2 regions of the Stenotrophomonas sp. NA06056 genome follow, and region 2 is predicted to be linked to the other one. Evidence: predicted binding sites of a transcription regulator. Region 2 holds the regulator's gene; the other holds the start of a gene.
The links. The regulator FliA, encoded in region 2, starts transcription of late flagellar genes. The targets are predictions, from matches to a motif close to TAAAGTTTNNCNNNCNNNGGCCGATAA.
Positions count from the first base shown of each region.

Region 1: HUT07_RS17990 (methyl-accepting chemotaxis protein) is a predicted target of FliA. The motif match lies at 2,535-2,561, and genes of this name have one in related genera.

Region 1 covers NZ_CP054931.1:3,977,054-3,982,475, reverse strand. The annotation lists gene HUT07_RS18010 (histidine kinase) at 1-505, shown strand, start outside; gene HUT07_RS18005 (response regulator transcription factor) at 502-1,140, shown strand; gene HUT07_RS18000 (VOC family protein) at 1,151-1,522, shown strand; gene HUT07_RS17995 (arylamine N-acetyltransferase) at 1,554-2,387, opposite strand; gene HUT07_RS17990 (methyl-accepting chemotaxis protein) at 2,590-5,127, shown strand; gene HUT07_RS17985 (sulfite reductase flavoprotein subunit alpha) at 5,169-5,422, opposite strand, start outside.
Region 2 covers NZ_CP054931.1:2,200,344-2,205,765, forward strand. The annotation lists gene flhF (flagellar biosynthesis protein FlhF) at 1-1,422, shown strand, start outside; gene HUT07_RS09755 (P-loop NTPase) at 1,409-2,296, shown strand; gene HUT07_RS09760 (RNA polymerase sigma factor FliA) at 2,293-3,036, shown strand; gene cheY (chemotaxis response regulator CheY) at 3,056-3,448, shown strand; gene HUT07_RS09770 (protein phosphatase CheZ) at 3,448-4,053, shown strand; gene HUT07_RS09775 (chemotaxis protein CheA) at 4,056-5,422, shown strand, end outside.

The DNA of each region.
Region 1 (5,422 bases), 1.8 Mb from region 2:
CATGCGCTTGAACCTGCGCGCGCTGGCCGCCGATCCGGCGCTGGCCGGACGCGACGGTCTGTTGTTGGCCGAACAGCTGTCCGGTGAGCTGCTGACCGATATCCGCCAGGTCGTGCAGTCGATGCGCGACGATCGTGGCCTGGATCTCGACACCGCGCTGCACGCGCTGGCTGCGCCATTCCCGCGCCCGCGCCTGCAGGTGCAGATTGCCGAGGGCCTGCGGGTGACCGACCCGCAGCTGGCCGAGACCGTGCTGCGCCTGGTACAGGAAGCGCTGACCAATGCCGCACGCCACGCCGATGCCGGCACCGTGTGGTTGACGATGACCAAAGAGAATTCCCGCTTGCGCATTGATATCCGCGATGACGGCCAACGTGCCGAGCGCATCAGCGAAGGCAATGGCATTGTCGGCATGCGCGAGCGCCTGGCCGTGATGCAGGGCGAGCTGCAGCTTGCCCGTACTGAGCACGGCGGCATGCACCTGATCGCACGGTTGCCGGCATGAGCACCCCGACGATCCGGATCGCACTGGCCGACGACCAGGCACTGGTGCGTGCCGGCCTGCGTGCGTTGCTGCAGGGGCTGGGGATGCACGTGGTGCTGGAAGCCGAGGACGGCCAGGCACTGCTGCAGGCGCTCGCCACGCACGAAGTGGACGTGGTGCTCAGCGATATCCGCATGCCCGGCATGGATGGTGTCGAGGCCCTGCGCCAGCTGCGTGCGCGTGGCGACAGCACGCCCTGCCTGCTGCTGACCACCTTCGACGAGAGTGACCTGCTGCTGCGTGCCAGTGAGGCCGGCGCGCAGGGCTTCCTGCTCAAGGACGCAGCGCCGGAAGACCTGCGCGAGGCCATCGAGCGGGTCGCTGCCGGCCAGACACTGTTGCTGCCGGTCAGCACCGAACCGGTACGGGCACGCTATCGATTCCATGACGAAGCGCCGCCCAGTGATACCTTCGGCGAGCGCGAGGTAGCGATCCTGCGCTTGCTGGCCGGTGGCTACAGCAACAAGGAAATCGCACGCAGCCTGTTCCTGGCCGAGGGCACGGTGAAGAACTACGTATCCACCCTGCTGGACAAGCTGGGTACGCGTGATCGCACCCGCGCGGTACTCAAGGCCATCACCCTGCGAATCATCTAGAGCCGACGCCATGAATCCCATCCTGCACGTTGAAGTTCCCGTTGCCGACCTGGACCGCGCCATCGCGTTCTATCGGCAATGGCTGCAGGTGGACGTCGCTGCGCCGATCAACGTGCACGACTGCCGGATGGCGTACCTGCCATTCAACGACGCGGACGTGGGGGCCAGCATGGCGCTGGTGCACGGCGCCGACTACCTGCCCTCGGAGCAGGGCGCGCGGATCTACCTGGGTGTGGATGATCTGGATGACAGTCTGCGGCGCGCGTTGCAGGCCGGCGCGGTGCTGTGCTTTGGCCCAGCCGTGGCCGGTGACTGGCGGGTTGCCGAGATCCGCGACAGCGAGGGCAACCGGATTGCCCTGCAGGCGCTCGTCAACGCGTAGCGCCAATGGCAGCAACCGAGGGCCGAAAGCTCTACGCGGATGGGGCCTGCGATCGCTGCAGCCAGTCGGCGATGGCCGGGTCCAGTCGCGGATCGTCCGGAAGGCGCATGCCGAAGCCCTGCTGCAGCACCTCGCGCACGTCCTGTACATCGCGCAGCGGGCGCTTGGCCGGCACTTGCCCGGGGCGGTATTCGGTGTAGTTGCCGCTGCCGATGGTGCGTCGCCAATCCGGCCCGGTCAGTGACGCACGCAGTTGGCCCGGGAAGCTCGACTGCGGATGCGTGCACACGTACCAGTTGCCCACCTCGTTGTCGATCGGCGCCGGTGGCTGCAGATCGAAGCGGTACAGCGCCCGCCAGTCGTCCGCTGCTTCGGCGGCGAGCATGAAATCGCCATCATCCAGGCGTTGCACGCGGTAGCGCTCATGCGGTGTGTCCTGCACGGCAGTCTCATGCAGGCGCAATGGCACGGTCGGGGTCAGGCTGCCGAAGCCGGTATCGACCAGCCAGTCTTCGTCCTGCAGGCGCACCCGCAGCAGCAGATGGGTACGCGCGGTCAACTCGCCATCGGTGGCCGACAACAGCACCCGTGCGCTCAGCGGCTGCGCGTCGAAGCCCAGGGCGTGCAGCAGCGCCAGGAACGCGCCATTGAGTTCGAAGCAGTAGCCGCCGCGCTGCGCGTGCAGCAGCTTGTGCTGGACGCTGTCGAGGTCGATGGCGACCGCATCGCGCAGCAGGCTGGTCAGCGTCTCGAACGGCAGCAGCGCGTTGTGGTGCTGCTGCAGCAGGGTCAGCCCGGCGAGGGTGAGTGGTGGTCGGGCATCCAGCTGCAGGCGCTGCAGATAGCGGGGGACATCGATGGACATGACGGTCAACACGGGCAGGGGGCTCTACTGTGCTACCGCAACTGGGGTTGAGGTCAAGTGTGCCTCCCCGGTGTCATCCCCCCGTCGCCTGCGGCCGGTACAACAGCGACGACCGGCCACTGTCCGCGGCAGGATTCACTTCGGCGCTAAAGTTGCGCTGAAGCCGGCCGATACAGGTGCGTCCTTCCGCCTGGAGTCTGTCATGTCGGCCGTCGTTCCCCACCTTCGGTCCCTGCGTAGCCGCGTTGCCGGGTTGCGTTCCCGTTTCCCTGGCCTGCTGCGCTGGCTGCAGCCCCATCGGCTCAGCGTCGCCGACAAGCTCAAGGCGACCCTGCTGGTCTGCAGCCTGGGCCTGCTGGCCATCGCCGCCGTCCATGCCTGGACCAACCAGGCGAGCACGCAGGCGGCGCGCGATCAGGCCAGCTACCAGCACGGCAGTGATCGCGTGGCTTCGCTGGCCGCTCGCGTGGCCGAGGCCCGGCGCCTGCAGACCCAGTATGCGCGCAGTTTCGATGATGCAGACCGCAGCCAGTTGCTGGCCACGCAGCAGATGTTGAAGCAGGACCTGCAGGCGTTGCGTGACATGCCGATGGATGCGGGACGACGCAGGGTGCTGCAGGCGATGGCCGAGTCTGTGGATGCATTCTCGCAGGGCATCGCCGCGTTGTTCGAGCGGGTGGATGAGATGGGACGCGGCGACGCCGGTCTGGCCGCGCAGCTGCAGCAGGCTGCCGACGCACTGCAGACGCAGGTGGATGCGCTGGAGCGTCCTGCGTTGTCCCTGCATGTGCAGCGGATGCGGCGCCAGGAAGCGTTGCTGCTGCTCGACGGCGATTCCACCCATGCTGATCGTGCCAGCGAAGAAAAGCTGCCCTTCGATCTGGCACTGACCGGCCTGCCCGCCGAGGTGCAGGAGCGCGTGCGCAACGGGATGGAAGCGTACCAGGCGGCGTTGCTGGGCTATACCGCCGCGCGCGTCGGCCTGGATGTGGAGGCGCAATCGCTGCTTGAGACCGCCGCGGCCGTGGGCCCGGCATTGGCTGCGTTCCAGCAGGCCCAGGTTGCAGCACTGGGACAGGCACAACTGCGCCAGCAGTCAGGCGCAAGGACGGCCAGCGCGCTGTTCGTGGCCACCCTGCTGCTGGTGGCTGGTGTGCTGATCACCAGCCTGGTGCTGGTGGTGCGTGCAGTGCGTCGGCCGATCCAGGACACCCTGCGCTTTGCCGGTGATATTGCTGATGATCGGCTCGACACTACGCTGCGCGTGCACAACGCCAACGATGAGATCGGCCAGCTCGCGCAGCGTCTGGTCGACATGCAGCAGCGCCTGCGTGCGCGGATCGAGACCGAGCGCGCGCTGGCACGCGGTAACACGCGCGTGCGGCAGGCGCTGGACAGCGCGCAGACTGGCTTGATGGTGGTTGATGCGGAAGGGCAGGTGGCCTACGCCAACCCGGCGCTGCTGCAGCTGCTGGGTCTTTCCGCAGAGGCCTTGCTCGGCAGCGACGCGGTTCGCCTGCATCCGGCGCTGGGGGGGCTGATCGGCGTGCGGCAGCGCGAAGAGCGCGAGATCGGCCACGCCGGTACCCGCTACCAGTTGATCGCCAATGCCATCGTCGAGGACGACCACTTCCTTGGCGTGGCAGTGGAATGGCGCAGTCGCGCGCTGGAAACGCTGCTTGAAACCGAAGTGGCGGCACTGGTCGACGCGGCGGCGCATGGCGAGCTGCAGGGGCGCATCGCACTGCAGGGCAAGCAAGGGTTCGTACGCACGCTGTCGACCAGCATCAATCGCCTGCTGTCCACCTTCGAGAGCAACCTTGGCGATCTGCAGGCGCTGCTGGCTGCATTGGCACGCGGTGACCTGAGCGTGCGCATGGAAGGCGACCTGCAGGGCGTATTCGCGCGCATGCGTGACGATGCCAACGCCACCGTCGCGCAGCTGGGCCACATTGTCACCCGTATCCAGCAGGCCACGCTCCGTCTGGATGTGGGGGTCGGCGAGATCGTCGCCGGCCATCACGATCTTTCCCAGCGCACGGAGCAACAAGCGGCCAACCTGGAAGAAACCGCGGCATCGATGCATGAGCTGACCGACACCGTCGGCCGCAATGCCGACGCCGCGGGACGCGCTGACGGACTGGTGCGTGATGCCGCCAGGGTGGCCGAGCGCGGCGGTACCGCGGTCGGCCAGGTGGTGGCGACCATGCAGGGCATCAGCGCGTCGTCGCGGCGCATCGGCGACATCATCCAGCTGATCGATGGCATCGCCTTCCAGACCAACATCCTGGCCCTCAACGCGGCCGTGGAAGCCGCGCGGGCAGGCGAGCAGGGCCGCAGCTTTGCGGTGGTCGCCGCCGAGGTGCGGTTGTTGGCCCAGCGCAGCGCGGATGCGGCCAAGCAGATCAAGGGACTGATTGAGGATTCGGTAGCGCGGGTTGGCCAGGGCAGTACGCAGGCCGAGCAGGCGGGCACCACGATGGATGAGATCGTCAGCAGCGTGCAGCAGTTGGCCGGGCTGCTGGCCGGCATCCGCAGTGCTTCGCATGAGCAGCATGCGGGGATCGCCCAGGTGAACCAGACCGTCGTGCAGATGGAGGCCAGCACGCAGCGCAATGCCAGCCTGGTTGAAGAAGCTGGTGCATCGACCGCGCAGATGCAGGCCCAGGTGCAGGCGCTGGCCGAAGCGGTGGCAGCGTTCCGCCTGCAGCCCGAGCGGCGGGCGCAGGCCGCGGCGTGATGGCCTGATCGCCTTCGCCGGGCCATGCCCGGCGAACGGACTCAATACACGTCGCGCCGGTAACGTCCGTTTTCCAGCAGCGTTTCCACTGCTTCATCGCCCAGTGCCTCGCGCAGCACCTGGTCCACGCCTTCGGCCATGCCGTGCAGCGATCCACACACATGGATCACTGCACCGCGTGCCAGCCACGCATGGAGTTCATCCACCGCAGCGCGCAGTCGATGCTGCACGTAGCCGCCATCGTCCACATCACGCGAGTACGCCTGGTCCAAGCGCAGCAGGTGCGCGTCAGCCT
Region 2 (5,422 bases):
GCGCCGAAGCCGCGCACCGCCGCCGATGCGGTGATCGCCGCCGTCACCCGCCGTCGCAGCAGCACCCCGGCACCGGAGCCGGTGGCAGCCACCACGTCGGCCGTCGCCGCCCTCGCCCGCGCCGCTGTCGGCGCGACCGGCCGCACCCTGGACAGCGCCGACGAGATCGTGCCGACCCGCGGCAGCACTGGCTTCGCTGCTACGCTGGCGCGTGCCGCCGTCAATGAATCGACGCTGCCGGAACAGATCTTCGCCCCGTTCGCCGACGCCATCGTGGCGCCCTCGCCGGCTGCGGCCGCGCCGGTGAACCGCGCCCGCTTCCAGATCGATCCGCCGCTGGAAGACAGCGCGCAAATGTCGGCAGTGTCGCCGCCGCCGTTGCCGGTCGCCCTCCAGGCCGCCGTCACGCCCGAAGACGAAGCCCCCCATGCGCCGGTTGCCGTGCAGCCGACAGAGCTTGTGCCCGCACCGCTGCCGACCCTGGCGCCGGCACCGGCGCTGACCCTGGTCGCCGACGACGCCGAAATCCGCCACCTGCGCCAGGAAGTGGCCGGTATGCGCCAGGTGATCGAGCGCGAGATGAACCGCTTCACCGACGAGCGCCTGCGCGGCTGCCCGGTGCGCGCCACTGCGCTGGACCTGATGGACGAGTACGGCTTCGACGCTGGCATCGCCCGCGACGTGGCCATGCAGATTCCGTTGGAGACCGAAGCCCATCGTGGCCGCGGCCTGATGCTGGGGTTGATCTCGCGCAAGCTGCCGATCGCCCCGGTCGATCCGATGGAAGAAGGCGGTGTGATCGCCCTGGTCGGCCCGACCGGCGCCGGCAAGACCACCACCATCGCCAAGCTGGCCTCGCGCTTCGCTGAAGCCCATGCGGCCCGCGATGTCGCCCTGGTCACCACCGATACGATGCGCATCGGCGCCCGTGAACAGCTGTACGGCTACGGCCGCCAGCTCGGCATCGCGGTGCACGAGGCCAACAGCGGCACCGACCTGGACCAGCTGCTGGAGCGATTGAAGGACTACAAGCTGGTGCTGATCGACACCGCCGGCCTGGGCCCGCGCGACCGTGCGCTGGCCGCCCAGCTGCAGTGGCTGCGCGCCGCCCGCCAGGTGCGCACCCTGCTGGTGCTGCCGGCCAACACCAGCTTCGGTGACATGGACGAGGTGGTCCGCCGCTTCGGCGCAGCCAACCTGCAGGGCCTGGTACTGAGCAAGCTGGACGAGACCGGCCGCTTCGGCAACGCCCTGTCGGTGGCGGTGGACCACAAGCTGCCGATCACCTGGGTGACCGATGGCCAGGACGTCCCGGACGACCTGCACCGGGCCAGTGCAGCCAATCTTGTACTTCGCCTTGAAGATTTGCGCCGCGCGGCCGATATGCCCTGCAACCCGGAGTTGAACCATGCCGTCGCGTGAGTACGCCAAGCTGACCACCACCTTCCCGCTGACGGCGACCCGCAGCGAGCCGCTCGGCCCTGTGCGCACGATTGCCGTGACCGGCGGCAAGGGCGGCGTCGGCAAGACCAACGTGTCGGCCAACCTGGCCGTGGCGCTTGCCGGCATGGGCAAACGCACCCTGTTGCTGGATGCCGACCTCGGCCTGGCCAACATCGACGTGATCCTCGGCCTGAACCCCACCAATACCCTGGCCGACCTGGTCGCTGGCCGCTGCAGCCTGGATGACGTGATCATCGAAGGCCCGAACGGCGTACTGGTGGTCCCGGCCGCGTCCGGTCGCCGGCACATGGCCGAGCTGGCCCCGGCCGAGCACGTGGGCCTGGTCAACGTGTTCTCCGAACTGGAACGCGAGCTGGACATCATGGTGGTGGACACCGCCGCCGGCATCAACGATGGCGTGCTGACCTTCTGCCAGGCCGCGCAGGACACCGTGGTCGTGGTCTGCGATGAACCGGCCTCGATCACCGACGCCTACGCCCTGATCAAGGTGCTGTCGCGCGAACGTGGCGTGGACCGCATCCAGGTGGTGGCCAACATGGTGCGCGACCCCAACGAAGGCCGCGTGCTGTACGAGAAGCTGACCCGCGTCTGCGAGAAATTCCTCGCCGATGTCTCGCTGAACTACCTCGGCTGCGTGCCGCAGGACGACTGGCTGCGCCTGTCGGTGCAGCGCCAGCAGCCCGTGGTGAAGGCCTATCCGTCCAGCCCGTCGGCACTGGCGATCACCGAGATCGCCCGCCGCACCGCCCGCTGGCAGGCACCCACCGAGCCGCGCGGTGGCGTCGAGTTCTTCCTCGAACGCATCATCAAGCAGCGTGGGGTGGCCGCATGAAAGGCGCCGCCCAGTACAGAGAGGTCCAGCGCACGGCGGCCAATGAGGTCATCGCCCAGCACTCGGACCTGGTGCGGCGCATCGCCCACCATCTGGCCGCACGTCTGCCGGCCAGCGTTGAAGTGGACGACCTGATCCAGGCCGGCATGATGGGCCTGATCGAAGCGTCGCGCAGCTACGACGCCGATCAGGGCGCTTCGTTCGAGACCTACGCCTCGATCCGCATCCGCGGCTCGATGATCGATGAGATCCGTCGTGGCGACTGGGTACCGCGTTCGGTGCACCGCCGTGCCCGCGACGCTGCTGCCACCATCCGCCGCCTGGAGCAGAGCACCGGTCGCGCCGCCAGCGCCACCGAAGTGGCTGCCGCGATGGAGATGCCGCTGCCCGAGTACCTGCGCCTGATGGAAGATGCCTCGCGCGGCCAGGTGCTGAGCCTGGAATCACGCATTGAAGACCAGGGCGAGCTCGACACCGTCGCCCAGGGCGGCCCGACCCCGCAGCAGGTGCTGGAACGCGGCGAGTTCGGTCGTGAGCTGGGCAACGCCATCGGCCACCTGCCCGAGCGCGAACAGCTGGTGCTGTCGCTCTACTACGAGCAGGAACTGAATTTGAAAGAGATCGGCGCAGTGCTCGGCGTGAGCGAGTCGCGGGTCTGCCAGATCCACGGCCAGGCGGTCCTGCGCCTGCGTGGCCGACTGAAGATTTTCGAGGCGGCCGACGCCGGCCTCGAGAGCTGATCAACAAAGGAACTCTGCTTTGAACAAGAACATGCGCATCCTGATCGTCGACGACTTCTCGACCATGCGTCGTATCGTCAAGAACCTGCTGGGCGATCTGGGCTTCACCAATACCGCCGAAGCCGAGGACGGGCATGCCGCGCTGTCGTTGCTGCAGAGCCAGCCGTTCGATTTCGTGGTCACCGACTGGAACATGCCGGTGATGACCGGCATCGAACTGCTCAAGGCGATCCGTGCCGATGCCAAGCTGAAGACCCTGCCGGTGCTGATGGTGACGGCCGAAGCCAAGCGCGAGCAGATCATCGAAGCGGCGCAGAACGGCGTTAACGGTTACATCATCAAGCCGTTCACCGCACAGACGCTGGAAGAGAAGCTCGGCAAGATCTTCGAACGCCTGGCGGCCAGCGCTTGATGGACACCACGGTCGACAAGAGCGCCCTTGCCCTGCGCCTGCAGGAAGCCCTGGACGCACTGGAATCCGGTGACGAGGCTGCCTGGCGCCAGCGCATCGACGGCCTGGTCGCGCTGCGTACCCAGCCGATGATGAGCGGCCTTTCGCGGCTGGCCCGCGAACTGGGCCAGGCGCTGGGCGAACTGCCGACCGTGCCCGATGAAGCCGGCGAGCTGGACGATGCCTGCGCGCGCCTGGACCACGTGGTGGCGATGACCGAACAGGCCACCCACCGCACCCTGGACCTGGCAGAAGAGTGCCGCAGCCTGACCGAACAGCTGCGCGCCGATGGCCTGCAGCCGGGCCAGGACGTGCAGCTCGACCGCATCCGCCACAACCTCACCGAGATCGCCCTGACCCAGAGTTACCAGGACCTGACCGGACAGATCATCCGCCGCGTGGTCGGCATCGTGCGCCGCGTGCATGAGGGTTTCGGCGCGCTCGGCCTGCCGCCGGAACAGCATCGCACCGACCCGGAACTGGCCGGGCCGGCACTGAAGGGGCTGGACCGCCATGCGGTCTCGCAGAACGACGCCGACGACCTGTTGTCGGATCTGGGGCTGTAACCATGGGCGCGGTAGCCGACGACATCACTGCCGATTTCATCATCGAGGCCCAGGAAATCCTGGATCGCCTCGGCGAACAGCTGGTGTCGCTGGAACAGGCACCGCAGGACAATGACCAGCTCAACGCGGTGTTCCGTGGCTACCACACGCTGAAAGGCGGCGCTGGATTCCTCGGCATCACCGCGATGGTCGAACTGTGCCACGCCGCCGAAGAGGCGCTGGGCGCCGCGCGCGCCGGCCAGGCCGTATTGCAGGCCCATCACTTCGATGCCGCCCAGCAATCGCTGGACTACCTGCAGTCGATGCTTGACGCGGTGTCTTCAGGCACCGAGCCGGGCTTTGCCCCACCCGAACTGGTCGCCCAGTTCGATGTGCATGGCGGTGGCGCAGCAGCGCCATCGGCCGCGGCGCCGAGTACCGGCGGGAGTGACCTGATCACCGACGACGAATTCGAGGCCCTGCTCGACCAGCTGCACGGCGGCAAGGCGCCGGCACCCGTGGCGGCGGCGAAGAAGGCCGACGACATGATCAGCGAGGACGAGTTCGAGGCATTGCTCGATCAGCTGCATGGCGGCGCCGCCCCGGGCAGCAACCCCACCGCAGCGATTGTCGCCGTACCGGCACCACGACCGACGCCCGCGCCGGCCGCACCAGTCGCCAAGCCGGCGCCCAACAAGCCCGTCGCCGAAGCCGAACACACCGTGCGCGTGGATACCAAGCGCCTGGATGCCATCGTCAACCTGATCGGCGAACTGGTGCTGTCACGAAACCGGCTGAAGACGCTGCGCACCCGCCTGCGCGATGAAGAGCTGGACCGCGCGGTGTCGACGCTGGATATCGCCACCGCACGCTTGCAGTCGGCAGTGATGCGCACCCGCATGCAGCCGGTCGGCAAGGTGTTCTCGCGCTTCCCGAAGGTGGCGCGCGACGTTGCGCGTTCGCTGAAGAAGGAAGTGGATCTGGAGCTGATCGGCGCCGAGACCGAGCTTGACCGCAACCTGGTCGAAGCACTGGCCGATCCGCTGGTGCACCTGGTCCGCAACGCCATCGACCATGGCGTGGAAATGCCTGACCTGCGCGAAGCGCAGGGCAAGCCGCGGATGGGCCACGTGCGCCTGTCGGCACAGCAGGAAGGCGACTACGTCAGCATCGAAGTGCAGGACGACGGTGCAGGCATCGATCCGGAGAAGCTGCGTGCCAAGGCGCGCGAGAAGGGCCTGATCGATCCGGAAGCCGCTGCCCGCCTGAGCAGTGAGGAATGCCTGCACCTGGTGTTCCTGCCGGGGTTCTCGACCAAACAGCAGGTGACCGATATCTCCGGCCGCGGCGTCGGCATGGACGTGGTGCAGTCACGCATCCGCGAGCTGAG